One region of the Acidovorax cavernicola genome, then DNA from elsewhere that is predicted to be linked to it. Evidence: predicted binding sites of a transcription regulator. Region 1 holds the regulator's gene; each other region holds the start of a gene.
The links. Region 1 encodes sigma-54, which starts transcription at its own class of promoters, with help from an activator protein. Its sites were predicted from a motif close to TGGCANGNAANCTGCTTT; they were not measured.
Positions count from the first base shown of each region.

Region 2: the regulator sigma-54 is predicted to act here: its motif matches at 3,556-3,573, upstream of D3H34_RS08000 (CmpA/NrtA family ABC transporter substrate-binding protein).
Region 3: the regulator sigma-54 is predicted to act here: its motif matches at 3,144-3,161, upstream of D3H34_RS10425 (transglutaminase family protein).
Region 4: the regulator sigma-54 is predicted to act here: its motif matches at 5,032-5,049, upstream of D3H34_RS08795 (ammonium transporter).

Region 1 is NZ_QXMN01000014.1:38,673-45,921, forward strand. It holds gene D3H34_RS13400 (ATP-binding response regulator) at 1-525, shown strand, start outside; gene D3H34_RS13405 (cytochrome b) at 610-1,221, shown strand; gene D3H34_RS13410 (YceI family protein) at 1,218-1,817, shown strand; gene D3H34_RS13415 (YceI family protein) at 1,867-2,496, shown strand; gene D3H34_RS13420 (LysE family translocator) at 2,516-3,160, shown strand; gene D3H34_RS13425 (phospholipase D family protein) at 3,183-4,817, opposite strand; gene rpoN (RNA polymerase factor sigma-54) at 4,828-6,414, opposite strand; gene lptB (LPS export ABC transporter ATP-binding protein) at 6,432-7,226, opposite strand; gene lptA (lipopolysaccharide transport periplasmic protein LptA) at 7,223-7,249, opposite strand, start outside.
Region 2 is NZ_QXMN01000006.1:69,128-76,376, reverse strand. It holds gene D3H34_RS08015 (ANTAR domain-containing protein) at 1-370, shown strand, start outside; gene D3H34_RS08010 (ABC transporter ATP-binding protein) at 393-1,202, opposite strand; gene ntrB (nitrate ABC transporter permease) at 1,199-2,122, opposite strand; gene D3H34_RS08000 (CmpA/NrtA family ABC transporter substrate-binding protein) at 2,143-3,387, opposite strand; gene D3H34_RS07995 (nitrate regulatory protein) at 3,707-4,972, opposite strand; gene tsaD (tRNA (adenosine(37)-N6)-threonylcarbamoyltransferase complex transferase subunit TsaD) at 5,072-6,133, shown strand; gene D3H34_RS07985 (alpha/beta hydrolase-fold protein) at 6,069-6,827, opposite strand; gene D3H34_RS07980 (Hsp20/alpha crystallin family protein) at 7,018-7,249, opposite strand, start outside.
Region 3 is NZ_QXMN01000009.1:99,509-106,757, reverse strand. It holds gene D3H34_RS10435 (circularly permuted type 2 ATP-grasp protein) at 1-524, opposite strand, end outside; gene D3H34_RS10430 (DNA internalization-related competence protein ComEC/Rec2) at 639-3,113, opposite strand; gene D3H34_RS10425 (transglutaminase family protein) at 3,235-6,726, shown strand; gene D3H34_RS10420 (circularly permuted type 2 ATP-grasp protein) at 6,785-7,249, shown strand, end outside.
Region 4 is NZ_QXMN01000007.1:73,381-80,629, forward strand. It holds gene D3H34_RS08760 (DEAD/DEAH box helicase) at 1-353, opposite strand, end outside; gene D3H34_RS08765 (translation initiation factor Sui1) at 396-776, shown strand; gene D3H34_RS08770 (DUF3820 family protein) at 785-1,021, shown strand; gene rbp (RNA-binding regulator) at 1,203-1,622, shown strand; gene D3H34_RS08780 (tripartite tricarboxylate transporter TctB family protein) at 1,848-2,336, shown strand; gene D3H34_RS08785 (tripartite tricarboxylate transporter permease) at 2,350-3,861, shown strand; gene D3H34_RS08790 (sulfite exporter TauE/SafE family protein) at 3,910-4,668, opposite strand; gene D3H34_RS08795 (ammonium transporter) at 5,085-6,323, shown strand; gene D3H34_RS08800 (hypothetical protein) at 6,349-6,651, shown strand; gene amaB (L-piperidine-6-carboxylate dehydrogenase) at 6,662-7,249, opposite strand, start outside.

The DNA.
Region 1 (7,249 bases):
CAGCTGGGCATCGAGGTCGCGCTGCGCTCGGCGCCGGGCAGGGGCTCGGTCTTCAGCTTCGAGCTGCCGGCGGCGCGCCCCGGTGCGGCCACCGTGCCGGGGCCTGCACCGTCCGTGGCCATGGCGGCGCCCGACGCAGACGCCGTGCTGCGCCCCGGTCTGGCCGTGCTGGTGGTCGAAGACAACATCGTCGTGGCCGACAGTCTCTCGGCGCTGCTGCGGCACTGGCAACTGGCGCCGCGCATCTATGCGAGCGCCGCCGAAGCGCTGGCGCTGGCCGACCTGGACGCGATCGACGCGGCGCTGTGCGACATCCGCCTGCCCGGTGCGTTCAACGGCATCGCGCTGGCCGAGCGGCTGGCGCAGCGCAAGCCCACGCTGACGATCGCGCTGATCTCGGCCGACATCACCGAAGCCACGCAGCAGCTGGCCGCGGCGCGCGGCTGGCACGCGCTGCGCAAGCCGGTGCAGCCGGACGATCTGCGGCGCGTGCTGCTGCGGGCCCAGCAGACGCAGGCGTCGTAGCGCGCGGCCTGCGGGCCCGGCGCCGCTGCGGTGTCATCGCTTCCGAGCTATGCTCCGCGCACAGGCCGCCGCCGCTCCTGCCCGATGCCCGTCGAACCATCTTCCGCCCCGTCCATTGGCGCCGCCGCCCTGCGCGAGCCCCGCTACGGGCGGGTCGCCATCGCACTGCATTGGCTGCTCGCGGCGATGATCGTCGGCTCGCTCGGCGTCGGGCTCTACATGACGGGCCTGCCCTTCTCGCCGCACCGCCTGAAGCTCTACAGCTGGCACAAGTGGGCCGGCATCACCATCCTGCTGCTGTCGGCGCTGCGCCTGCTGTGGCGACTCACGCACCGCCCGCCGCCGCTGCCCGCGCGCGTGAAGGCGGTCATGCCGCCCTGGCAGACGGCCGCCTACCGCGTCAGCCATGTGCTGATGTACCTGCTGTTCTTCGCGGTCCCGTTGTTCGGCTGGGCTTACAGCACGGGCATGGGCGTGCCGGTCGTGTGGTTCGGCGTGCTGCCGCTGCCCGACCTGGTGCCGGTCGACAAGGAATTCGCCGAGGCCGTGCTCAAGCCGCTGCACCAGCGCAGCGCCTTCCTGCTGGCCGGTGTCACGCTGCTGCACGTGGCGGCGGCACTCAAGCACCACTGGATCGACCGCGACGGTCTGTTGCAACGCATGTGGCCCGCGCCACGCAAGGAATCTGTCGGATGACGACGCGCCGCCTGTCCCGTCTTTTTTTGTGGGGCGCCGCCCTCCTGGGCCTCGCACTGCACGTCGCGGCCGAACCCCAGCCGGCCACCGCGAAGCTGGTGCCCGACAAGAGCCAGATCGTCTTCGTCAGCAAGCAGATGGGCGTACCGGTGGAAGGCAGCTTCAAGCGCTTCGACGCGCAGGTCGCCTTCGATCCGAAGAAGCCAGAGGGCGGCTCGGTCGTGCTGCAGATCGACACGGCCAGCGCCGGCTTCGGCGTGCCGATGAGCGATGCCGAGCTGCCCAAGCCCACCTGGTTCGACACCGCGCATTTCCCGCAGGCCAGCTTCCGCTCGAACGCCATCAAGGCACTGGGCGACGGCCGCTTCGAGATGGCCGGCAAGCTCACCATCAAGGGCACCACCAAACCCGTGACGGTGCCGGTGAGCATCGCGCCATCGCCTTCAAGCGGCGCGTATGCCGTGGCCACGGGCACGCTCACGATCCAGCGGCTCGACTACAAGGTGGGCGACGGCGAATGGACCGACACCTCGGTGGTCGGCAACGAGGTGCAGGTGCGCTTCAAGCTGACGCTCGCGGGCTTCGGGCCGCTCTGACGACGATCCTCTCCAGGTTTTTTCTTTCATGCTTTCTGCCTCCCCCGCCATGAACAAGCTCTTCTTCGCCACGGTGCTCGCGGCCGCGTCCGTGTCGCTCGCGACGGCCCAGGAATACACGGCGCCCGCGGTGGCCGCCAAGCCTTCGGGCGGTCCGGTCAAGAACGCCAGCTACGTGATCGACCCCACCCACACCTTCGTGATGTACGAGATGGGCCACTACGGCACCACCACCAACCGCGGCCGCTTCAGCACCAAGGACGGCTCGGTGCAGATCGACGGCACGGGCGCCAGCGGCAAGGTCGACATCACGATGGACATCAGCTCCATCAACACCGGCGTCGACCTGCTCAACCGCCACGTGCAGAGCAAGGACTTCTTCAACGTCGCCGCCTTCCCCACCGGCCGCTTCGTGGCCGACCGCATCGACTTCAGCGGCGACAAGGTGACCGACGTGCCCGGCACGCTCACGCTCATGGGCCAGACCAAGCCGGTGACGCTGAAGGCCGTGCGCTTCAACTGCTACATGAACCCGCTCATCAACCGCCAGGTCTGCGGCGGCGACTTCGAGACCACGGTGCAGCGCAGCGACTGGGGCATCACCTGGGGCCTGAACTTCGGCTTCGAGAACAAGGTGAAGCTGCTGGTGCAGGTCGAAGCCGTGAACGTGCAGCAATGACGACGCAAGGAACCACGCCATGATGGACACCACGCTTTCCCTGCTCGGCATCGCCGGCGCGATGGCGGTCGGCGCGATGAGCCCGGGCCCGAGTTTCGTGATGGTGGCGCGCACGGCCGTGGCCTCGCGCAGCGACGGACTGGCCGCGGCCCTGGGCATGGGCGCCGGCGGGCTGGCGTTCTCGATCGCGGCGCTGGCCGGGCTTCAGGCGGCGTTCCTCGCGGTGCCGGGGCTGTACCTCGCGATCAAGGGCCTCGGCGGCGCCTACCTGATCTACCTGGGCTTTCGCATCTGGCGCGGCGCACGGCAGCCGCTCGCGATGACGCCCGACACCGAAGCCTCGCCTCGCAAGCAAGGCCGCAGCGGGCGCACCTTCCTGCTCGGCCTGGCCACGCAGGTCAGCAACCCGAAGACGGCGGTGGTGTACGCGAGCATCTTCGCGGCCTTCCTGCCGCGCGAGGTGCCGCTGGTGCTGGCGCTCGCGGTGCCGGCGGTGATCTTCTGCATCGAGACGGGCTGGTACGCAATCGTCGCGCTGGCGCTGTCCTCGGCCGCGCCACGCGCGGCCTACCTGCGCTACAAGACCTGGATCGACCGCGCGGCCGGCGGCGTGATGGGCCTCTTGGGCCTGCGCCTGGTGTGGTCAGCGGCACGCGGCGCCTGAGCGCACAGCACGGCAGCAACCGCTACAGCAGGCTCTCCGGCGTGAGAGGTGCCAGCAGTTCGAGCATGGTGCGATCCCAGAAGCCCGAGTCGGGCTCTTCGTGCAACACGGTGGTCCTGCCGCCTTCCTCGCTGACCCACTCGATGCGCCGCGAACCACTTGCTCCCCCTGCGCCTGCATCGCCGCCCTCGGCAAAACGCAGCCGGTAGGCGCCCTGCTGCTTGAGCACGTCGATCAGCTTCAGGGTCTGCTGCGCCATCTCGGGGCTGCGGATGAACAGGCCGATCTCGGTGTTGTGGATCTCCGAGCGCGGATCGAAATTCATCGAGCCGACGAACAGGATGCGCTGGTCGATCACCGCCGACTTGGCGTGCAGCCGCCCCACCGACGTGCCGAACAATCCCAGCCTCACGCTGCGCCGCGTGCGCGCGGAACTCAGCTCGTGCATCTCGGCGCCCAGCGCGAGCATGTCGGCGCGGTAGCGGCGGTAGGCGGTGTGGACCAGCGGCTCGTCGGTGGCGGCGAGCGAATTGGTGACCACGCTGATCTTCACGTTGCGCCCGCGGATCTCGCGCATCACCTCCAGCCCCGAAGCGCCGGGGATCAGGTAGGGCGAGACCAGCGTCACTTCGCTGCCCGCGCGGCGCATCTGCTCGACCACGTTGTAGCGCACGCTGTCGACGTCGAGCAGCGGCACGCCGCCGTAGGAGGCCGTCTTGCCGATCACACGATCAGGCGAATCGGCGTACGCCTCGGCGGTGGTCCAGATCAGGCCGAGCTTGCCGGCGTCGAGGTCGTCGGCCACGGGGCTGTAGCCCAGCAGATCGTTGGGCGCCGGCTTCGGCGGCGGAGGCGTGGTGTCGGGGCCGGTGGCGACGTCGAAGCGACGCTGCAGCTCCTCGCGCGGCAGGTCGGTGCGCACGACCGAGCCGATCGGGCGCACGTGCGGGCTGTTCCAGTACTGGTCGAACAGCACACCCAGGCGCGGAATCAGTGCGCCCGTGACGAAGGTGTCGAGGTCGATGAAGTTCGCGCCCGCGGTGCGCGTGAAGTACTGGTTGCCGATGTTCCGGCCGCCCGCCACCGCCATCGCACCATCGGCGATGAACAGCTTGTTGTGCATGCGGCGGTTGACGCGGCTGAAGTCGAACAGTGACGCGGCAAAGCGCTTGAGCAGGCTGCCGCGCCCGGCCGGGAACGGGTTGAACAGGCGCAGCTCCACGTTCGGCGTGGCGGCCAGGCCGAGCAGCAGTTCGTCTTCGCCGGACGTGTACAGGTCGTCCATCAGCAGGCGCACGCGCACGCCGCGCTGGGCCGCGTCGCGCAGGGTGCGCAGCAGGTAGCGGCCGGTTTCGTCGTTCTCGATCTGGTAGTACTGCACGTCGAGCGTGCGCTGCGCGCGGCGCGCCAGTTGCAGGCGCGTGTCGAAGGCGAAGTCGCCGCCAGGCATGAGGCGAAAGCCGCTGAGGTCGGGGTCGGGGTCGGGCTGCGAGGCCAGCGCGATCTTGCCGAGCGCGGTGTCGGCCGAGACGGCCATGGCCTTGGTGGGCGGGCGCGGGGCCTCGTCGGGCAGCGTGGCGCAGCCGGCGAACAGCAGCACCGCCACCATGACCAAAGCCCAATGCCCACAACGAGACAGCAGGCGACTCGTCGTCATCGTCGGGCTTCTAGAGCGCCTTGCGCAGGTTTGCCGGCGCGATGCGCAGCGCCTCGCGGTACTTGGCCACGGTGCGGCGCGCGCACTCGATGCCCTGCTCCTTCAGCATCTCGGAGATCTGGCTGTCGGACAGCGGCTTCTTGATGCTCTCGGATCCCACGAACTGCTTGATCAGCGCACGCACCGCGGTGCTCGACGCATTGCCGCCGGTCTCGGTGCCCAGCGCCGAACCGAAGAAGTACTTGAGCTCGACCGTGCCGAAGGGCGTGGCCATGTACTTGGCGGTGGTCACGCGCGAGATGGTCGATTCGTGCAGGCCCAGCTCGTCGGCGATCTCGCGCAGCACCAGCGGGCGCATGGCCAGCTCGCCGTGCACGAAGTAGCTCTTCTGGCGCTCGACGATGGCGTTGCTCACGCGCAGGATGGTGTCGAAGCGCTGCTGGATGTTCTTGATGAACCAGCGCGCCTCCTGCAGCCGCTGCGACAGCGCCTGGCTGCCTTCGCCCTTGTGCGACTTGAGCGCACCGGCGTAGATGTCGTGCACGCGCAGACGCGGCATGACCTCGGGGTTCAGCATGACGCGGAACTTCACGTGGGTGCCGCGCCCGGTCTTGGTGACGATCACGTCGGGAATGACGATGTTGCGTTCGACGTCGACAAAGCGGCGCCCCGGCTTGGGCTCGAGCCGCGCAATGATCTGCAGCGCCGAGCGCACCAGGTCTTCGTTCGTGCGCGTGAGCGTGGCCAGTCGCTTGAAGTCGCGCCGCGCGAGCAGCTCCATGGGCTGCTTGCAGATCGCGATGGCGGTCTTGCGCACGAGCGCTTCGGCCTCGGTCTCGTCTTCGCTGGCGAGCGCCTTCAGCTGGATGCTCAGGCATTCGCCGAGGTCGCGCGCGCCCACGCCGGCCGGCTCCAGGCTCTGCAGCAGGCCCAGCGCCACCTGGAAGTGATGCACGAGGTCGTCGAACTCGTCGTTGTCGTCGCCCGCCAGGCCCGAGGCCAATGCGGGCAGCGAGTCTTCAAGATAGCCGTCGTCGTTGAGCGATTCGATCAGGAATCGCAGCGCCGCGCTGTCGCTCTCGTTCAGCCGCAGGGTCAGCGCCTGGCGGTGCAGGAACGACTGCAGCGACTCCTGGCTGCGCGCGAGTTCGGTGGCATCGGCGCGTTCGTCGTCGCCGAGGTTGTTCTGGCGCGCGGGCGCATCACTGCCCCACTCGCTGTCGTCGGGCGCCATGTCGACGGTGCCGTCGCCTTCCCAGTCGGGCTCGCGCTCGGCGATCTCGGCGGCGGGGCCATCGGTGTCGGGGGTCGAGGTGGTCTCGCTCGAAGTGGTCGTCGTGCTGGCGGCGGACGGCGCGAAGTCGGCCTCACCCTCGCCCGCGTCGTCGCGCGGCACCGGCGCATCGGCCGTGTCCAGCCCGAACTCTTCGCGCGCCGCTTCTTCCGCGGTGCGTTCGAGGAACGGGTTCTCGTCCAGCATCTGCTCCACCTCCTGGCTCAGTTCGAGCGTGGAGAGTTGGAGCAGGCGAATGGACTGCTGCAGCTGTGGCGTCAGCGCGAGATGCTGCGAGACGCGAAGGGACAGCCCTTGCTTCATGGGAACCGACCCCGCCCTTACATGCGGAAATGTTCGCCCAAGTACACCCTGCGTACCTCGGCGTTGTCGACGATCTCCGAGGGTGTGCCTTGTGCCAGCACGTGCCCGTCGCTGATGATGAACGCGTGATCGCAGATGCCCAGCGTCTCACGCACGTTGTGGTCGGTGATGAGCACGCCGATGCCGCGCTCTTTCAGGAAACTGATGATCCGCTGGATCTCGATCACGGCGATCGGGTCGATGCCGGCAAAGGGCTCGTCCAGCAGGATGAAGCGCGGCTGGGTGGCCAGCGCGCGCGCGATCTCGACGCGGCGGCGCTCGCCGCCCGACAGTGCGAGCGCGGGCGAGTCGCGCAGGTGGTCCACGCGCAGGTCGGCCAGCAGGTCGGCCAGGCGCTCTTCGGTGTGCTGCTTGGTCAGCGGCACCAGGCGGCCGTTGGCATCGGGCTCGCGCTGCAGCTCGAGCACGGCGCGCACGTTTTCCTCGACCGTGAGCTTGCGGAAGATCGATGCTTCCTGCGGCAGGTAGCTCAGGCCCATGCGCGCGCGGCGGTGGATCGGCATGTGGGCGATGGGCTCGCCGTCGATGGTGATCTCGCCGGCGTCGGCGCGCACCAGCCCGACGATCATGTAGAACGAGGTGGTCTTGCCCGCGCCGTTGGGGCCGAGCAGTCCGACGACCTCGCCCTTCTGCACGTCGAGCGAGACGTCCTTGACGACCGTGCGGCTGCCGTAGCTCTTCTTGAGGCCGCGCGCGACGAGGCGGCTGCCCGGGATGCCGTCGGCGGTCTGGGTTCCTGCGGTTTCGATCACTTGCGCCCTTCCCCTTCGGGGCC
Region 2 (7,249 bases), on a different contig from region 1:
GGGCGCACGGCGCGCGCTGCGCATCGTCAACATCTGCGGACGGCAGCGCATGCGTGCGCAGCGGCTGGCCAAGGACGCGCTGCTGGCCTCGACGCTCGCGGCCGGCGCCTCGCGCGACCGGCTGCTGCCGACCATGAACGAATTCGAAGCCGCGCTGCTGGAGCTGGAGCGCGCGCCGCTCAGTTCCCCGGAGATCCGCGCAGGACTGGTGAGTGCGCGTGACGAGTGGCTGCGCCTCGTCGGTGGCGTGCAGGCGCTCGACAGCCCCGAAGGGCGCGCCACGCTGGTGCGTTCCAGCGAGGCGCTGGTCGACACCTTCGAGCGCCTCACGGGCTGGTATGAACACAGCCTGCAGGTCATCATGTCTTGATGGCAGGTTTGTTCAGACCAGTTCAGGCCGCCGCTTTCTCCACATGCGCCTGGCGCGTGTAAAGGAAGTCGATCACCGCCTTGCGCGCATGCACATAGGCCGGGTCCTCGGCCAGCGCCACGCGGTTGCGCGGACGGGCGATGTCCACTGAAAGCACCTCGCCGATGGTGGCGGCCGGGCCATTGGTGAGCATCACGATGCGGTCGCTCAGCAGCACGGCCTCGTCCACGTCGTGCGTGACCATGACGACCGTGCTGCGCGTCTTCTGCACGATGGCGAGCAGCTCGTCCTGCAGCTTGGCGCGGGTGAGGGCGTCGAGCGCGCCGAAGGGCTCGTCCATCAGCAGCACCTTGGGTTCCATCGACAGCGCACGGGCGATGCCCACGCGCTGCTTCATGCCGCCCGAGATTTCTCCGGGCCGCTTCTGCGCGGCCGGCGTGAGGCCCACCAGCGCGAGCGCCGCGTCGGTGCGTTCGCGCAGTTGCGCCTTGCTTTCGGTGGCCGCGAACACGCGCTCGACCGCGAGGTACACGTTCTCGAAGCAGGTGAGCCAGGGCAGCAGCGAGTGGTTCTGGAACACCACCGCGCGCTCGGGCCCCGGGCCCTTGATCTCCTTGTTGGCACACAGCAGCACGCCCTGCGTGGGCGTGGTGAGCCCGGCGATCAGGTTCAGCAGCGTCGACTTGCCGCAGCCCGAGTGGCCGATGAGCGTGACGAACTCGCCCTTGGCCACGTTCAGGTTCACGTCGCGCAGCGCGACGAAGCGGCCCTTGGGTGTCTTGAAGGCCTGCTCGACACCGTGGATCTCGATGTACTTCGAATCGTCGTTCATGATTTCACTTCCTCGAAGGTGAATGCAGTGGCGAGCTTGATGAGCGCGAACTCCAGCACGAGGCCGACGATGCCGATCACGAAGATCGCGATGATGATGTTGGCGACGTTGAGGTTGTTCCACTCGTCCCACACCCAGAAGCCGATGCCGACACCGCCCGTGAGCATCTCGGCCGCGACGATCACCAGCCACGCGGTGCCCACGGCCAGGCGCACGCCGGTGAGCATGTAGGGCAGCACGGCGGGAAAGAGGATCTTGGTGAGGATCTTCCATTCGCTGAGGTTGAGCACCTTCGCCACGTTCATGTAGTCGCTCGGCACGCGCTGCACGCCCACGGCGGTGTTGATGACCATCGGCCAGATCGAGCAGATGAAGATGGTCCAGATGGCGGCCGGGTTGGCGCCCTTGAACACCAGCAGGCCGATGGGCAGCCAGGCCAGCGGCGACACCGGTCGCAGCAGGCTGATGAGCGGGTTGAACATGCGCGAGAGGAATTCGAAGCGCCCGATCGCGAAGCCGGCCGGAATGCCCACCAGCGCCGCGAGCCCGAAGCCCAGCGCCACGCGTTGCAGCGACGAGAGCACGTTCCAGCCCACGCCCTGGTCGTTCGGCCCCTTGCTGTAGAACGGGTCGCTGAACACGGTGACGGCCTGCTGCCAGGTGGCCATCGGCGAGGGAAAACCGGTGGTGCTCTTCATGGCGACGATCTCCCAGACCAGCAGCAGCAGGCCGAAGCCCAGGAACGGCGGGAGCACGCGCATCCAGAAGGCGCGCAGGTCGAGGGGCGTGCGAGTGCGAGGTGCAGATGTCGCCGCGGCAACGGCAACAGCAGGTGAGGGTGCCAGGGGCCTGGACACCACGGGCGCGGCGACCTGCGAGGCCACCGCGTCGAGCGGGGAATGGAAAACGGCGCTGACCATGATGTGCTTCTCCTCGTGCATCAGACGTGCAACTTGAACGAGTCGGCGTACTTCTTCGGGTCCTTGCCGTCCCAGACGGTGCCGTCGAAGAGCTTGCTGCTGCGCATCGCGTCCTTGGGCACGGGCGTCTGCGTGGCAGCGGCGGCCTGCTTGTAGATGTCGATGCGGTTGATCTCGGTGGCCACCTTCAGGTAGTCGGGGTGGTCCTTGAGCAGGCCCCAGCGCTTGTGCTGCGTGAGGAACCACATGCCGTCCGAGAGGTACGGGAAGTTCACGGCGCCGCCGTTGTAGAACTTCATGTGGTTGGGGTCGTCCCAGCTCTTGCCCAGGCCGTTCACGTAGCGGCCCAGGATGCGCTGGTTGATCGCGTCCACGCTGGTGTTGACGTAGCTCTTGTCGGCGATGGTCTCGGCCATCCTGTTCTTGTTCTGCAGGCCGGTGTCGATCCACTTGCTGGCTTCGAGGATCGCTGCGGTCACGGCGCGCGCCGTGTTCGGGTACTTCTTGGTGAACTCCGCGGTGCAGCCCAATACCTTCTCGGGATGGTCCTTCCAGATGTCCTGCGTGGTGATGGCCGTGATGCCGATGCCGTCCATGATGGCGCGCTGGCCCCAGGGCTCGCCCACGCAGTAGCCGTCCATGTTGCCCACGCGCATGTTGGCCACCATCTGCGGAGGCGGCACGGTGATGTTCTTGACGTCCTTGAACGGATCGATGCCGGCCGAGGCGAGCCAGTAGTACAGCCACATGGCGTGCGTGCCGGTGGGGAAGGTCTGGGCGAAGGTGTACTCGCGCTTCTCGGTGGCGATGAGTTTGGCGAGCGAGGCCGCATCGACCGCGCCCTTGTCGGCCAGCTTCTTCGACAGCGTGATCGCCTGGCCGTTGTTGTTGAGGGTCATGAGCACGGCCATGTCCTTCTTCGGGCCGCTGAGGCCCAGGTGCATGCCGTAGACGAGGCCGTAGAGCACGTGGGCCATGTCGAGGTCGCCGTTGGAGAGCTTGTCGCGCACGCCGGCCCAGCTGGCTTCCTTGCTGGGCACGATCTTCACGCCGTACTTCTTGTCGATGCCCAGCACCGAGGCCATCACCACGCTGGCGCAGTCGGTCAGCGGGATGAAGCCGATCTTCACTTCCTCCTTCTCGGGCTTGTCGGAGCCCTGGGCCCAGACGACAGCGCGCAGCGCGGGGTCGATGCCCACGGCGCCGAGGGCGGCGGCCTGCAGCACGCGGCGCCGGCTCAGTTTGGTTTTCAGCAGATCGGACATGGACGGGGCTCCAGAAGTGAAAAGACAAAAACGAAAAGGCGTCCGCACCGCGCAACGGCTGCTCGTGAACGAGCCCTTGCGGGATGGGGACGCCTTTGTCCGGTTCGGTGGGCCGCACCCGCCGTTGGGTGCCGCCTGCCTGAAGACCTTGCGGTCTGCGCCAAGGTCTATGCAAGCGGTGTGCCAGCCAAGGAGTGGTTGTCGGAGCTATGGAAAGGAGAGCTGGCAACGCACGCTGGTGCAGGAGAAGGTCCCTGCCGGAGCGCAAAACCTGGCGGCGCACAACTGTTGTGCGCTGCACCAATCCAAGCGGCTGAGGTCAGCGCCGCGGTGCAGCCTCGAGCGGCAGGTAGTCGGCCATGGCCAGCATCGACTCGGCCACGTCGACGAGCCGGCGCTTCTGGTTCATGGCGGTCTGGCGCAGCATCTTGTGCGCCTCGGCCTCGCTCAGGCGGCGGTGCGCCATCAGCAGGCCTTTGGCGCGTTCGACGATCTTGCGTTCGTTCAGCGAGGCGCGCGCGGTGTCGAGCTCGTCGCTCATGGCCTGCAGTCGCCGCGACTGTTCCTGGACCATGTCGAGCACCGAGCGTTCGAGGTGGCGCCCGAGTTGCGCGGGCGTGGCGTCCTGCGCCTGCTGGGCATCGTCGAAGAACAGCGCACCGCCCGCTTGCGGGGCCAGCGTGCCGAGCAGCTGTTGGTAGGCCGCCAGTTCGCTGCGTGCCTGCGCGGTCTTGTGGTCGCACAGCGCGCGCAGATCGGCGGACAAGCGGTTCTCGACCGTCTGCATGGCGTCGATGCGCCGGGTGCAGCCGTCGAACCAGGCCTGGCTCAGGAGCGCATCGGCCGGCACCGAAGTGGCGCCCATGCGGCGCAGGCGTTCGATGTCGGCCAGCACGGCATCCGACTGGCTGTCGTGCCACAGCGTGCGCACCGCATCGCCCGAGAAGTCGATGAACACCTGGAAGCAGCGTTCCTGCGATTCGATCAGGTGCCGCCATTGCTGGCGTTGCGCATCGTCGCCGCGGCCCAGCGCCAGCGCGGCGGCGCCGAAGGCGCGCTCCTGGCCCGCGAACTCCTTGCCCTGCATGAAGTTGAACGTTGCCACCAGCAGGCGCGAGATCTCGGGGTCGGTGGCGCCGTCGGCTGCTTCGAACACCACCGCCAGCAGGCCGGCTACCAGCTTGGCGAAGGCGGCCACGGCCTGCGCCGGCTGGAGGTCGAGCGCGTCGATGCGCATGCGAAGCGCGGGCAGGGCGTCGAGGCCCGGCAGCACCCAGGCGATGCGGCTGAACAGGCGCGCACCGTGGCCGGCACTGACGCCGCGGTGGTGCTCGGCCTCGAGCCGGTCGAAGCCGGCGCGCACCTGCTGCTCGAGCGCGAGGCATTCGACGATCTGCGGACCGCGCTGGTCGGCAAAGCGCCCGCCATGCGAGGCCAGGAACACGTTCGACATGCCGCGCTCGCGCTGCAGCGCATGCACGAGCCGGCCGATCGCGCCGACCAGCTCGCTGGTGCGCGCGAGCTGGTCCAGCGCGTCGATCTCGCATCGGCGCGCGGCGATCAGGAAGCTCAGGCCGGAAGTCATTCGTGGGGCGTCGGGAAAGCGCACCTGGCTCGTGCAACTTCCGTGCCTCGCTTGTCCCTTCGCAGGCACCGCTGGCGGGCGGCCCCTACACTCGGCGCCATGCTCTTGTTGGGAATCGAATCATCCTGCGACGAGACCGGCGTGGCGCTGGTCGAGTCGCACGGCGACGCGCTGCCGCTGCTGCGTTCGCACGCGCTGCACAGCCAGATCGCCATGCACCAGGCCTACGGCGGCGTGGTGCCCGAGCTGGCCAGCCGCGACCACATCCGCCGCGTGCTGCCGCTCACCGAAGCCGTCATGGCCGAAGCCGGGCGCTCGCTCGCCGAGATCGACGTGGTGGCCTACACGCGCGGCCCGGGGCTGGCCGGTGCGCTGCTCGTGGGGGCGGGGGTGGCCTGCGCGCTGGGCGTGGCGCTGGGCAAGCCGGTGCTGGGTGTGCATCACCTCGAAGGGCATCTGCTGTCGCCGTTCCTGAGTGCCGATCCGCCCGAATTTCCGTTCGTCGCCCTGCTGGTGTCGGGCGGCCACACGCAGCTGATGCGGGTCGACGGCGTGGGTCGCTATGAACTGCTCGGCGAAACCATCGACGACGCGGCCGGCGAGGCCTTCGACAAGAGCGCCAAGCTCATGGGCTTGCCGTACCCCGGCGGCCCCTGGCTCGCGAAGCTGGCCGAAGACGGCGACGCCGCGGCCTTCAAGCTGCCGCGTCCGCTGCTGCACAGCGGCGACCTCGACTTTTCCTTTGCCGGCCTGAAGACGGCGGTGCTCACGCAGGCCAAGAAGCTGGGCGATCAGCTCGAAAACCGCAAGGCCGACCTTGCGGCCTCCACACAGGCGGCCATCGTCGAGGTGCTGCTGAAGAAGTCGCTCGCGGCGCTGGACCAGACCGGCCTGAAGCGGCTGGTGGTGGCCGGCGGCGTGGGCGCCAACAAGAACCTGCGCGAGCAGCTGAACGCCGCCTGCGCCCGTCGCAAGGTGCGCGTGCACTATCCCGAGCTGCATCTGTGCACCGACAACGGCGCCATGATCGCCATGGCGGCCGCGATGCGGCTGCAGTCGGGCCTGTCGCAGGCCTCCGAGCGCTATGCCTTCGACGTCAAGCCGCGATGGCCCATGGCGTCGCTTTCGGTGCCGGATGCGGCGCTTTCTGAGACTGCGTAAACGTTTGCTTTGACGACCGGCCGATGGCCGGCAGCGGCAGCACGTCGAGCACATTGCGCCAGAGCTGCCGCCACTCGGGCCAGTCATGGCCGCCTTCAGTGGTGAACACGCGACCCGGGGGCAGGGCGTCCGCCAGCAGCTTGTGGTTGCTGGCAAAGCGGTCGGCCAGGCCGAATCCCAAATAGAGCTGCGGCAGGTCCTTGGACGGCTTCGGCGCCAGGTACTGCTGGAAGAAGGGCCAGAGCTTGCGGTCGGGTTCCTCGTCGGGCTGCGGTCCGGTGGGCGCCTGCCAGGCGCGCAGGCCGCCGGCCTTCTTGATTTCCGCGCCGAGCACGCGGCGCCCGAGGTAGGGCGCCAGCGCCACGATGCCGTCCACCGAGCCCGGCCGCGCCAGTTCGTGGATCAGCGCGCCGAAACCACCGATGGAAATGCCGACGAGCCAGATCGAGGTGTAGCCCTTGGCCCGCTGGGGCTCGATGACGTCGGCATGCAGCCGTTCGCTGAGGGTCTGGTCGTAGTAGTAGGAGACGTCCGCATCGACCAGCAGCGCGTCGGCCGCCAGGTGCCGCTCGCGCACGGCGCTGATGAAACCTTCGCGCTCGAACTCTTCAGGCTTGAGGTAGGCCCCCGGCAGGAAGATCAGGAGCGTGTCGGACCGTTCGTTGTCATTGGCTGACTGCAGGTGCGTTTTCATGGTGCCTTGAGGCACACCCGCTGACCGCACCGCCCGGGAACTCGATGCGTTTACGAGATGCCCACGAAGAAGAAAGTACTAAGAAATCGTCACATCATGTGACGTTATCCAGCGCTATTGTGATTACGACGCTTGTTTAAAGTCAAAACAAGCTGTCACTAACATTTTCTTCGTGGGGGCATCGCCCGGACTAGTTGATCTGCAAGTGCGAAACCTGGCTTGCCGGCACCAATTTGCCGAGCTTCAGGGTCAGCACGCCGTTCTCCAGCTTGGCTTCGCTGGCGGCCACATCGATGGCCTGCGGCAGTTCGTAGGCGACCTTGATCTGGCGCTTGGCTTCGGCCTTGCTTTCGATGCGGACCACGGCGCCTTCGATGGCGACCGTCAGGTCTTCGCGCGACAGGCCGGGCACGTCGAGCGAC
Region 3 (7,249 bases), on a different contig from region 1:
CTGGGCACGCGCAGGTTGTCCTCGAGCACGTAGTACTCGCCGTTGCCCTGCGCGTCGGGGGCGCGCACGATGTCGATGCCCGAGATGTTCGAGTAGACGTTGTGCGGCACGTTCACGCCCATCATCTCGGGGCGGAACTGGGCGTTGTTCAGGATCTGCTCGGCCGGGATGATGCCGGCCTTGATGATCTCCTGGTCGTGGTACACGTCGTACAGGAAGCGGTTGAGCGCAGTGACACGCTGCACCAGCCCCTTTTCCATGCTCTCCCACTCGTGGGAGGGAATGATGCGGGGCAGCAGGTCGAACGGGATCAGGCGCTCGGTGCCCGAGCCGTCCTCGTCCTTGGCGCCGTACACCGCGAAGGTGATGCCGACCCGGCGGAAAATCATTTCCGCCTCTTCGCGTCGCGATCGCATCACCTCACCGGGTTGCTTCGCGAGCCATTGGTCGTAGCGCTTGTAGTGCTGTCGGATTGCAGCGCCCGCGTAGGGGAGCTGCTCATACATCTCGTCAAATTTGTGCATGGAACGACCAATCTCCTTGAGCCATAGCTTAGCAAGTTCGAGGCCAGTAGAAGCCCTAGGTTGGGCGCAAACCGGGGGCCTTTGAAAGGTTTCCAGCGACGCCTCAGGGAAGGCTCAGGGAAGGCGGTGGCGCCAATAGCGCAGATCGTGCGCGCGTTCACACTTCACTTCGGCAGGCCGTGGGCTCGCCCAATGGGCCGCGCCGCAGCGCGGGCTGTCGACCACCTGCACGTCGCGCCGGGTGTAGCGCGCCACCACCTCGGGCGCCGGGTGGCCGAAGCGGCTGCGGTAGCCGACCTGGACCAGTGCGATGCGCGGGCCGACCGCGTCGAGGAAGGCCTCGCTCGACGAGGTCTTGCTGCCGTGATGCGGCACCAGCAGCACGTCGGCCTGCAGTTGTTGCGGCGTACGCGACACCAGCGCAACCTCCTGCAGCCGTTCGATGTCGCCGGCCAGCAGCGCCGTGGCACGGCCGTTGCCGATGCGCAGCACGCAGGACACGGCATTGGGTCGCGTGAAGCTTCGGTAGTCGCTGTCGAAGGGATACAGCACTTCGAAGCCCACGCCGTCCCAGGTCCAGCGCTGGCCGGCCTCACAGCGGCGCGCGGGACGCAGGGCCTGCAGCGGATGACCTGCCTCGATGGAACTGAGTAGCGCGGCCTGCGGCTGCATGGCGAGCACGGCGGCCGCGCCGCCCGTGTGGTCGATGTCGCGGTGGCTCAGCAGCAGCGTGTCAAGCCGTTCGCCCCGGGCGCGCAGCAGGGGCACGAGCACGCGATCGCCGGCGTCGCTGTCGAGCCCGTAGCGCGGGCCGGCGTCGTACAGCAGACTGTGCGTGGCGGTGCGCACGAGCACCGCATTGCCCTGACCGATGTCGGCGGCCAGCAGATCGAACTCGCCCACGGCCGGGCGCGCCGGCTGCCACAGCAGCACCGGCAACAGCAACGGCAGCCCGAGCGCCCGCATCGGCCACGGCAGGCGCATCGCCAGCAACACGCCGCCCACGACACCGCCAGCGGCCAGCCACGGCGGCGGCGCGGCCATCGACAGCGTAGCGAACGGCAAGCTGGCGAAACCCTGCAGCAGCAATGCGAAGAGCTTCACAGCGCCGGCCGCCACGTCCCACAACGGCGGCACCGCCACGCCGAGCATCGCCAGCGGCGTGATCACCAGCGTCACCCACGGGATCGCGAGCGCATTGGCCACGAGCCCGACCACCGACACCTGCTGGAACAGCAGCAAGCTGAGCGGCGTGAGCGCCAGCGTGATCGTCCATTGCTCTCGGAAAAAGCGACCCAGCCGGGTGACGGCCCCTGCCCGCCCCTCGCCCGGCGCCGCGGTGGCGGAGGCGAACAGCACCGCGACCGCCACGAAGCTGAGCCAGAAGCCAGCCTGCAGCAGCGCCCACGGGTCGGCGACCACCACGACCGCCGCCGTCAGCAGCCAGACATGCGGCCACGGCCAGCGCCGGCCGGTCAGGCGCAAGAGCGCCACGGTCGCGAGCATCCAGACCGTGCGCTGCGAGGGCACGCCCCAGCCGCTGAAAAGCGCATACAGCGCGGCCAGCAGCACGCCGCCGGCGAGCGCTGCCTGCGGTGCGGGCACCCGCAGCATCAGCCGGCTGCTGCGCCGCCAGAGCGCGCCCACGACATGCGCCGCGAACCAGGCGAACAGGGTGATGTGCAAGCCCGAGATCGACATCAGGTGGGCCACGCCGGTGGCCCGGAACACGTCCCAGTCGGCGCGGTCGATCGCGCCCTGGTCGCCCGTGACCAGCGCGGCGATCACACCGGCTTCGCGTCGGTCGTCCACGCGTGCGAACACCGCATCGCGCACGGACTCGCGTGCCCGTTCGACGGGGTGTTGCCAGGTGGCGCCCAGCAGGCGCGGCGCGGGGTCGCGCGCGCCGGTGCGCACGTGGCCGTGAGCGTGCACGCCCTGCTCCCACGCCCACAGCTCGCTGTCGAAGCCGTGCGGATTGAGGTTGCCGTGCGGCGCACGCAGGCGCACGGTCAGCTGCCATCGCTGGCCGGCATGCACCTCGCCCACGGTGCGAGCGGCAGACGCACGTCGCTCGGCGGGTTGCTCCCAGACGCCGCTGTGTTCGCCGTACCAGGCGAGCGAGATGCGCGAGGGCACCGTCGGCGGCGCGTCGTCGCGCGCAGCCCCGGTCCATTGCGCCGCCTCCACGTCGAAACGGAAGCGCGTTCCGATGTCGCTGCGCTGGGGCATCTGCGAGACCACGCCCGTCAGTTGCAGGTCACGCCCTTCGAGTCGAGGATCCAGTGCCCCGCGCACATAGGCGGTCGCGCGCCACCCGGCCAGGCCTGCGCCGGCCATCGCACCGCAGGCCAGCGACAACGACATCAGCACGGCCAGCCGACCCCATCGGCGCCGCCACACCAGCCATCCGCCACCGAGCCCCGCCAGCAGCAACGCGGCGTAGACGCCCGCCTCCCACAGCTGCGGCTGACGTAACTGCAAGGCCGCGCCGAGCAGCGTTCCGCCGAGCGCCACGAAGGCGCCCGCCCCACCCGCGACCCCACCGGACGCACGCCGCGACCGGCCTCCAGACACCCCGGAATCCATGATGCAAACCCTCCCCCAACCCACGCTCGATGGCGCGTTAATTGCTTGGCAACTGGGCTAGTATGCGTCTCACCAGAGACATCTTTTCGATGCAACCTCGCTGCACTGCACGCCCTTACGCATGTCCATCCACGCCGCACTCCACCACGTCACCCATTACACGTACGACCGCCTGGTGCAGTTGGGCCCGCAAGTCGTGCGCCTGCGTCCGGCGCCCCATTGCCGCAGCAATGTGATCTCGTATTCGCTGCGGGTCGAACCGGCCGAGCACTTCGTCAACTGGATGCAGGACCCGTTCGCCAACTACCAGGCGCGGCTCGTGTTCCCCGAGAAGACGCGCGAGTTCAAGGTCACGGTCGACCTCGTGGTCGAGATGGCGGTCTACAACCCCTTCGACTTCTTCCTCGAGCCGCAGGCCGAGCACTTCCCGTTCAAGTACACGGCCTCGCAGGCCGAAGAACTGGCGCCCTACCTCGTCACCGAGAAGCCCACGCCGCTGCTTCAGGCCTACCTCGACAAGATCGAGCGCAAGGAACAGCGCACCATCGACTTCCTGGTCGGCATCAACCAGCAGGTGCAAAAGGACGTCAGCTACCTCATCCGCATGGAGCCCGGCGTGCAGACGCCGGAAGAAACGCTCGGCAACGGCAGCGGTTCGTGCCGCGACTCGGGCTGGCTGCTGGTGCAGCTGCTGCGCCATTGCGGCCTGGCGGCGCGCTTCGTGTCGGGCTACCTGATCCAGCTCACGCCCGACGTGAAGGCGCTCGACGGCCCGAGCGGCACCACCGTCGACTTCACCGACCTGCACGCCTGGTGCGAGGTGTTCCTGCCGGGCGCCGGCTGGATCGGCCTGGACGCCACCTCGGGCCTGCTGGCCGGCGAAGGCCACATTCCGCTGGCCTGCACGCCCACGCCGTCGAGCGCCGCGCCCATCGAGGGCGGCGTCGATGAATCCGAGGTCGAGTTCAGCCACGAGATGAAGGTCACGCGCATCTACGAATCGCCGCGCGTCACCAAGCCCTACACCGAAGAGCAATGGGCCGAGGTGCTCTCGCTCGGCGATGCGGTCGACGCGCGTCTCATGGCCGGCGACGTGCGCCTCACCATGGGCGGCGAGCCGACCTACGTGGCCACCGGCGACCGCGACGCGCCCGAATGGAACACCGACGCGCTCGGCCCCACCAAGCGCGGCTACGCCACAGAACTCGTGCACAAGCTGCGCGCCGAGTACGGCCAGGGCGGCTTCCTGCATTTCGGCCAGGGCAAGTGGTACCCCGGCGAGCAACTGCCGCGCTGGGCGCTGTCGATCTTCTGGCGCGCCGACGGCCAGACGCTGTGGCACGACCCCGAGCTGTTCGCCGACGAACGCTTTCCCACGCACTACACGAGCGAAGACGCGCGCCGCTTCACCACCGTGCTGGCGCACAAGCTGGGCCTCACCGAGCGCTACATCCAGCCCGGCTACGAAGACACCTACTACTACCTCTGGCGCGAACGCCGCCTGCCGGTGAACGTCGACCCCTTCGACTCGAAGCTCGACGACGAACTCGAACGCGTGCGCCTGCGCCGCGTCTTCACGCAGAAGCTCGACGCGGTGATCGGCTACATGCTGCCCATCGAGCCCGGCAACGCGAACGCCGACGCCCCCGCGCTCGCCGGCCCCGGCTGGAAGACCGGCCCCTGGTTCCTGCGCGACGACCGCCTCTTCCTGATCCCCGGCGACTCGCCCATGGGCTACCGCCTGCCGCTCGACTCGCAGCCGTGGGCCAGCAAGGGCGACTACCCCTACCTCATCGAGCGCGACCCGACCGCGCCGCGTGGCGCCTTGCCAAGCGCGGCCGACTACCGCGCGCGCTATGCCACCGCAGCCACGGGGGGCGGTGCCGACCTGGGCGACGTGCCCTACACCTTCGGCACGCCGCCCGTGGTGGCCGCGTCGCTGCGCATGCAAAGCCCCGGCGATGCGGCAGCGACGACTGACGCAGCCTCCGCCACATCCAGCACCCGCCAACCCCTGCGCGGCGAATCGGCCCATTGGGTCACGCGCACCGCGCTGTGCGTCGAGGTGCGCGACCCGCGCCGCGCCAACGGCCCGGCGGCCGAGAAGAAAGGCAGTGCCTCGGGCGTGCTGTACGTCTTCATGCCGCCGCTCGCGCGCCTGGAGGACTACCTCGACCTCGTCGCCGCCGTCGAAGCCACCGCGCGCGACCTCGGCGTGCGCATCGTGATGGAAGGCTATCCGCCGCCGCGCGATCCGCGCCTGAAGATGCTGGCCGTCACGCCCGACCCGGGCGTCATCGAAGTCAACATCCATCCGGCCCACAACTGGAAGGAACTCGTCGACCACACCGAGTTCCTCTACAACGCCGCCTTCGAGACGCGCCTGTCGGCCGAGAAGTTCATGACCGACGGCCGCCACACCGGCACTGGCGGCGGCAACCACTTCGTGATGGGCGGCGCCACGCCGGCCGACAGCCCGTTCCTGCGCCGGCCCGAACTGCTGGCCAGCCTGCTGCTGTACTGGCACAACCATCCGTCGCTGAGCTACCTGTTCTCGGGCATGTTCATCGGCCCGACGAGCCAGGCGCCACGCGTGGACGAAGCGCGCAACGACCAGGTCTACGAACTCGAAATTGCGCTGAAGGAAATCGCCAGGAACCGCGAGATCTACGGCCAGAACATGCCGGCATGGCTGGTTGACCGCACGCTGCGCAACATCCTGATCGACGTGTCGGGCAACACGCACCGCAGCGAGTTCTGCATCGACAAGCTCTATTCGCCCGACTCCAGCACCGGCCGCCTGGGCCTGCTGGAGCTGCGCGCCTTCGAGATGCCGCCGCATGCGCGCATGAGCATCGCGCAGCAGCTGCTCATCCGCGCCCTCGTGGCCCGCTTCTGGGACGCGCCCTACCAGGCGCCCGTCACCCGCTGGGGCACCGAGCTGCACGACCGCTTCCTGCTGCCGACCTTCGTGAAGATGGACTTCGACGACGTCATCAGCGAGATGCGCCAGGCCGGCTTCGCCTTCGACGCCGACTGGTTCGCGCCGCACTTCGAATTCCGCTTCCCGCTCGTGGGCCAGATGCAGTCGATGGGCGTGGAACTGTCGCTGCGCAACGCGCTGGAGCCCTGGCACGTGATGGGCGAGGAAGGCTCGGCCGGCGGCACGGTGCGCTATGTCGATTCGTCGCTGGAGCGCATCGAGGTGCGCGTGACCGGCCTGAACGAAAGCCGCCACGTCGTCACCGTCAACGGCAAGGTGCTGCCGCTGCAACCCACCGGCGTGACCGGCGAGTTCGTGGCCGGCGTGCGCTACAAGGCCTGGAACCCGCCCTCCTCGCTGCACCCGAGCATCCCGGCCCACGCGCCGCTGACCTTCGACCTCGTCGACACCTGGATGAAGCGCTCGCTGGGCGGCTGCCAGTACTTCGTCGCCCACCCGGGCGGCCGCAACTACGACACCTTCCCGGTCAACGCCTACGAGGCCGAGAGCCGCCGCCATTCACGCTTCACGCGCACCGGCCACACGCCGGGCCTGATGCGCACGCCGCCGGCCACCATCGAGCTGCCGGGAAGCAGGGAGTTTCCGTTCACGCTGGATCTGCGGCGCTGAGGGCCCTGTCGCACCGCCGGAATGCCCCCGGTGACGGTGGTGTGACAATCCCTCCCCTGTGGAACCCCTGAACGAATCCCTGTTCGACGCCCAGGCCCCGGAGCATCCGGCGGCCCTGGCGTCCTCGCTCGCACCGGCGGCCCTGCCCGGGCATTTCGACGAATTGCGCGGGCAAGCGACGGCTGCGGTGCCTTCGCGGCCGACGTCGGGCGGGGCCTCGGCACCCGCTGCGGCCCCGCTGCTGTATGACGCCGCGGGGGAACGACCAACCCCGTCGCAAACGCAATCCCAGTCCCAATCTCAGTCATCCACCCAATCACAAGGGCAGGAACAAGAACAATCCGCTACCAGCGAGCAGCCCCCACTCACCCCCGCCTGGAACGCCTTCTTCGAGCAGCTCGGCCCGGGCGGCTTCAACGACCTGCCGCGGCGCGCCGTCAGCCTCGAGCGGCAGATCCGCGACAACGGCGTCACCTACAACGTGTACGCCGACGCCAACGGGCCGCAGCGGCCGTGGTCGCTC
Region 4 (7,249 bases), on a different contig from region 1:
GGGTTGATCGAAACGCCGCCGACCGCGACGACGATCTTCAGGCGCTGCGGCAGGTGACGGGCGAAGTCTTCCAGCGTCTCGCCGACCTGGGCCGCGAGTTCGCGCGTGGGCACGAGCACCAGCGCGCGCAGCCGGCGCGAGGCCGACGAAGCGGGCTGCGCGGTCAGGCGCTGCAGCAGCGGCAGGGAAAATGCGGCCGTCTTGCCGGAGCCGGTCTGCGCCGAGCCCCGCAGGTCGCGGCCCTGCAAAATTGCAGGGATGGCCGCCGCCTGGATGGCGGTCGGCGCGGCAAAGCCGCTCGCGGCGGCCGCTTGCGCGAGCGCGGGGGTCAGGCCCAGGGTATCGAATGGCATGGGAACGGGCACCGGGAAAAGAGAGAAGGAAAGACGGATCGAATGGGAACGATGAAGAACAACCGCACCGGCAGCACGCTGGTGTACTCCACCGAGGCGGGCGGGCGCATGTGCCCCGACTGCGGCGCCCCGGCGGCGCAATGCCGCTGCAAGGAACTCGCGAAGGCCCGCACGGCGGCCACGGACGGCATTGTCCGCGTATCGCACGAGACCAAGGGCCGAAAGGGCAAGGGCGTGACCGTCGTGAAGGGCCTGCCGCTCGACGCGGCAGCGCTCGTGGCCGTGGGCAAGCAGCTGAAAGCGGCCTGCGGCACCGGCGGCACGGTGAAGGACGGCACCGTCGAGATCCAGGGCGATCACCGCGAAACCGTGATCGCCGCCCTCGTGAAGCAGGGCCACACGGTCAAGCGCGCGGGAGGCTGAGCCACGCCATGAACCCCGAAGACCTGCAGCGCCTGGTGACGCTCGAGATGCCTTTTGGCAAGCACAAGGGCACGCTGATCGCCGATTTGCCCGGGAATTACCTGACCTGGTTCGCGCGCGAGGGTTTCCCCGCAGGAGAAATCGGCCGTCTGCTCGCTTTGATGCATGAAATAGACCACAACGGTCTGTCCGACCTCCTGAAACCGTTGCGAAACCGCCCGTCGGGCCGGAATGTTTCTCGCTAACACAAGATTTCCCGCCTTTTTTGGGAAATCGAGCCGGATAATCCGGCCTACGTGTCTGCGAGCTTTGGCTCCCGTGCACGTAATTTGGTGATCGGTCAGTTTCGCGCCACAGCGCATCGTTTGTTGTGATTCTGGGACTCCATCGCTTTGTGTTTTTTAGGTTTGAATTAGGAGTCCCTCCATGGGCAAGAAACTTTACGTGGGCAACCTCGCCTACTCCGTGCGTGACAACGATCTGGAACAGGCTTTCGGCGAGTTCGGCTCGATCGTCAGCGCCAAGGTCATGATGGAACGCGACACCGGCCGTTCGAAGGGCTTCGGCTTCGTCGAAATGGGTACCGATGCTGAAGCACTGTCGGCCATCGAAGGCATGAACGGCGCGTCGCTGCAGGGCCGCGCCCTGACGGTGAACGAAGCCCGTCCGATGGAAGCACGTCCCCCCCGCACCGGCGGTGGCGGCTACGGCGGTGGTGGCGGCGGCTACGGCGGCGGTGGCCGCAGCGGTGGCGGCGGCTACGGTGGTGGCGGCGGCGGCGGTTACGGCGGCGGTGGCCGTGGTGACGGCGGCGGCTACGGCGGCGGTGGCCGCGGCGGCTACTAAGCCCTCCCCCGCACTCCGAGAGCTTCGGCTCTCTGAATGAAAAAAAGCTCCTTCGGGAGCTTTTTTCGTTTCTGCACCCAATGGCCACCCTTGGGCAGCTCTGGTCAGCTCCTCCTAATGAAAACCCGGTAAGCATTAGTCCTTACCGCTGCGGTCAGCCCATGGTCAGCCGCTGGCGACGACCCTCGTCCTTCCCAAAACAGAGGACAACAGAGGGTCGAGACGATGAAGATCAAGAGACAGGCGGACTTCTTTTCAGGCGTCATGTTCGCCGCCGTCGGTGGCGCTTTCGCCATCGGCGCCACCACCTACAACATCGGGGACGGCGCCCGCATGGGGCCGGGCTACTTCCCGCTGATGCTGGGCATCCTGCTGGCGCTGCTGGGCGGGCTGATCATGTTCCAGGCCATGGTGGTCGAGAGCGCCGACGGCGACAAGATCGGCAAATGGGCCTGGAAGCCGCTGGCCTTCGTGCTCGGCGCCAACCTGGCCTTCGGCGTGCTGCTGGGCGGTCTGCCCAGCATCGGGCTGCCGGCGATGGGCATGATCATCGCGATCTACGCGCTGACGATCATCTCGAGCATGGCCGGCGAGCACTTCAAGCTGCGCGACGTGCTGGTGCTGTCGACCATCCTGGCGGCCGGCAGCTACGTGGCCTTCATCTGGGCGCTCAAGCTCCAGATCCAGGTCTGGCCCACGTTCATTTCGGGTTGAGGAGCACACCGCCATGGAACTGTTCCACAACCTGGCGACCGGCTTCGGCGTCGCCTTCACCTTCACCAACCTGCTGTACTGCCTGGTCGGCTGCATCCTGGGCACGCTGATCGGCGTGCTGCCGGGCATCGGCCCGGTCGCGACGATCGCGATGCTGCTGCCCGCCACCTATGCGCTGCCGCCCGTGTCGGCGCTGATCATGCTGGCCGGCATCTACTACGGCGCGCAGTACGGCGGCTCGACCACCGCCATTCTGGTGAACCTGCCCGGGGAGTCGTCCTCGGTGGTCACCTGTATCGACGGCTACCAGATGGCAAGGCAGGGCCGCGCGGGCCCCGCGCTGGCGGCTGCGGGCCTGGGCTCGTTCTTCGCGGGCTGCGTCGGCACGCTGATCCTGGCCGCCTTCGCGCCGCCGCTGACCGAGCTGGCCTTCAAGTTCGGCCCCGCCGAGTACTTCTCGCTGATGGTGCTGGGCCTGATCGGCGCCGTGGTGCTGGCCTCGGGCTCGCTGCTCAAGGCGGTGGCGATGATCGTGCTGGGCCTCCTGCTGGGCATCGTGGGCACCGACGTGAACTCGGGCGTCGCGCGCTTCAGCTTCGACATTCCCGAGCTGACCGACGGTATCGGCTTCGTGGTGATCGCCATGGGCGTGTTCGGCTACGGCGAAATCATCGGCAACCTCTCGCAGCCCGACGACGAGCGCGAGGTCTTCACGCACAAGGTCAAGGGCCTGTGGCCCACCAAGGACGACTTCAAGCGGATGATGCCGGCCGTGCTGCGCGGTACGGCACTGGGCTCGGCGCTGGGCATCCTGCCAGGCGGCGGTGCGCTGCTGGCGGCTTTCGCGGCCTATGCGCTGGAGAAGAAGATCAAGATGCAGCCCGGCGAAGTCGCCTTCGGCAAGGGCAACATCCGCGGCGTGGCGTCGCCCGAGTCGGCCAACAACGCCGGTGCGCAGACCTCCTTCATTCCGCTCTTGACGCTGGGCATCCCGCCCAACGCCGTGATGGCGCTGATGGTGGGTGCCATGACGATCCACAACATCCAGCCCGGCCCGCAGGTGATGACCAGCAACCCGGAGCTGTTCTGGGGCCTGATCGCCTCGATGTGGATCGGCAACGCGATGCTGATCATCCTGAACCTGCCGCTGATCGGCATGTGGATCAAGCTGCTGACGGTGCCCTACAAGTTCCTGTTCCCGGCGATCGTGCTGTTCTGCGCAATCGGCGTGTACTCGACCAACAACAACACCTTCGACGTGTGGATGGTGGCGATCTTCGGCTTCATCGGCTACCTGTTCCTGAAGCTGCGCACCGAGCCGGCGCCCCTGCTGCTGGGCTTCATCCTGGGCCCGATGATGGAAGAGAACCTGCGGCGGGCGCTGCTGCTGTCGCGCGGGGCGTGGAGCGTGTTCGTCACGCGGCCGCTGTCGGCAGGGCTGCTGATCGCCGCGGCGCTGCTGCTGGCCATCGTGCTGCTGCCGGCGATCAAGGCGAAACGCGAAGAGGCGTTTGTGGAGGACTGAGCCCGCCGTGTTGCCTCGAAAAGCCCCGGGCCTCGCGCCAGGGCTTTTTTATTTCAGGAACGCGTCGTAGGCGGTCTTCAGGATCAGCGCGCTCACCACCACGATGAACACGATCCGCACGAAGCCCGCGCCATGCTTCAGCGCCACGCGCGTACCGGCCAGGCTGCCGGCCACGTTGGCGACCGCCATCACCAGCCCGTAGTGCCACCAGACGTGGCCCTTGGCGGCCAGCAGGATCAGCGCCGCGGCGTTGGTCAGGGTGTTGATGACCTTGGCCGAGGCCGAGGCGTTGAGGAAGTCGTAGCCCATCCAGCGCACGAACAGGAACACCAGGAAGCTGCCCGTGCCGGGCCCGAAAAAGCCGTCGTAGAAACCGATGGTCAGGCCGATGGTGCTGGCCGCCAGGGTTTCGGCCCGGCCGCTGAAGCGCGGCGCGTGCAGCCGGCCCATGTCCTTGCGCGCCAGCGTGTAGATCAGCACGCCCAGCAGGATGACCGGCAGCGCCCGGCGCAGAAAGTCGCCCGGGAAGACCGTGACGGTCCAGGCGCCGAGCATCGAACCGCCGAAGCCCAGCAGCGCGGCCGGCCACATGGCGCCCCAGCGCATCTGCACCCGCTGGCTGAACTGGGCCGCCGACGCCGCCGTGCCCCAGATCGACGCGCTCTTGTTGGTGCCCAGCAGCGTGGCCGGCGGCGCGCCCGGAAACACCGCAAAGAGAGCCGGCACCAGGATCAACCCGCCGCCGCCCACGATCGCATCGATAAAACCCGCGAGCAGTGAGGCGCCCGTGACCACCAGCATTTCCATGCGGGGGATTGTCTCACCGGAATCGCTATCGAAACGATAGCTATCACGACCGACCCTGGCTGGTCAGAAGGCTTGTTTGGCTTGAAGGAAAACGTCGACCGCCACGCAACGAGCGGGCAAAAAAAAAGCGCCGACCAGCGGCGCTTTTAACTGTCAGACAGGCATCTCGTACGGAGCCTTTGAAGAATGTTCTTGTTGATCGATCGGAAGCTTGTCTCCTCGGACCCTCGGCAGTACGAGCAGGGCCCGTCGCGAGTGCGCAGATTGTGCAAGCGCGCACCTGCCCAGTGCATTAGGAATTACCCGCTTCGTCTTACTTCGACCTTCCGGTTGGCAAACCAAAGTGTTTCAACCGTTAACAGATGGCATGACTTGTGCACAGACGCACCTGTCCACCACTCCAAGAAGAAACGGCCATGGCCCTGCTGGCACCGCAAGCTTCCCTCCAAGCGGCCGACACGGCCTGGATGATGACCTCGACCGCGCTGGTGCTGCTGATGACACTGCCCGGCATCGCGCTTTTCTACGCCGGCATGGTGCGGCGCAAGAACGTGCTGGCCACCATGGCCGGGGTAGTGGCGATCGCCGCGGTGGTCTCGCTGACCTGGTTCGCGCTCGGCTACTCGCTGGCCTTCACGCCCGGCTGGCCCTGGCTGGGCGATCTCTCGCACATCGGCTTCTCGGGCTTCGAGTACCTCAAGGACGCCGGCCAGGTGGCCGTGAGCCACGTGGCGCCGAACGTGCCGGAATCGGTCTACGCCATGTTCCAGCTGAGCTTCGCGATCATCACCACCGCGCTGGTGCTCGGCGCCTTTGTCGAACGCATGCGCTTCTCGGCCCTGCTGTGGTTCGCGCTGTTGTGGAGCGTGCTGGTCTACGCGCCGGTCGCGCACTGGGTGTGGGAGCCGGGCGGCTGGCTCGCGCAGATGGGCGCGCTCGACTTCGCGGGCGGCTCGGTGGTGCACGTCAACGCGGGCATCGCGGGCCTCGTGTGCGCCTACGCGCTCGGGCCGCGCCGGGGCTACGGGCGCGAGGCCTTCGAGCCCTACAGCCTGGCGCTCACCATGACCGGCGCGGGCCTGCTGTGGGTCGGCTGGTTCGGCTTCAATGCCGGCTCGGCGGTGGCGGCCGACGGGCGTGCCGGGCTGGCCATGCTGGTGACGCACATCGCGGCGGCGGCCGGCGCCATGAGCTGGATGATCGGCGAATGGATCGTGCGCCGCAGCCCCTCGCTGCTGGGCCTGTGCTCGGGCCTCGTGGCCGGGCTGGTGGCGATCACGCCGGCGGCGGGCTTCGTCACGCCGCCGGCGGCACTGGCCATCGGCGCCATCGCCGGGCTGGCCTGCTACTGGGGCGCCACGGGCCTGAAGCACCTGCTCGGTGCGGACGACTCGCTCGACGTGTTCGGCGTGCACGGCATCGGCGGCATCGTGGGCGCGCTGCTCACCGGCGTGTTCGCCGACGCGCGCATCTCGGGCGCGACAGGCAACGTGCTCACGCAGGCGATCGCGGTCGGCAGCGTGGCGATCTACAGCGCGACGGGCACGGCCATCGTGCTGTTCCTGGTGCATGTGCTGGTCGGCTTGCGCGTCGACCCCGAGAGCGAACTGCTGGGCCTCGATCTTGCTCAACACAGGGAACACCTGGGAGGCTGAACAGCCCGAGACGGAGACCCTTGCCATGCCATCCATGTCCGAAAGCGAACGCATCGCCCTCGCCGCCCGTCTGCACGTGGCGCTGCGACGCAAGCACGGCCGCGTGACCGACACCGAATGGATGGCCACCAACGCCGAGTACGCCACCGAGATCGTGCGCATGACGCGCCTGCACGCCGCCGAGACGAAAGACGACGAACTCGACCAGCTCGCCACGCGGCTGGAACAGGCCATGGAACCGCTGGCCCGCGCGGCCCGGCTGGCGGCGCGCCAGCCCGATGGCCAGCCGCCCACGCCGCCGCCGCGCTACGTCGGCGGGCTGCGATGAGACGTCGTCTTCAATCGCCGATGTCGAAGGTCACGCCCTGCGCCAGCGGCAGGCGGGTCGAGTAGTTGATGGTGTTCGTCGCGCGGCGCATGTAGGCCTTCCAGCTGTCGGAGCCGGCTTCGCGCCCGCCGCCGGTTTCCTTCTCGCCGCCGAAGGCGCCGCCGATTTCCGCGCCGCTCGGCCCGATGTTCACGTTGGCGATGCCGCAGTCCGAGCCCGCGCTCGACAGGAAGCGCTCGGCCTCGCGCATGTCGAGCGTGAAGATCGACGACGACAGCCCCGCCCCCACCGCGTTGTGCCAGCCGATGGCTTCGTCGAGCGACGTGTAGCGCATCACGTAGAGGATGGGCGCGAAGGTCTCGCGCAGCACCGGGCCGTCGTGCGCGGCCAGCTCCACCAGGGCGGGACGCGCGTAGCAGGCCTGCGGCGTGCCGATGCCTTCCACGCGCTCGCCGCCATGGACGATGGCCCCCGCGGCGCGGCTTTCGTCGAGTGCGCGCTGCATGCCGTCGAAGGCCGCGCGGTCGATCAGCGGGCCGACCAGCGTGCCGCTCTCTCGCGGGTCGCCCACCTTCACGCTGGCGTACACCTTCGCCAG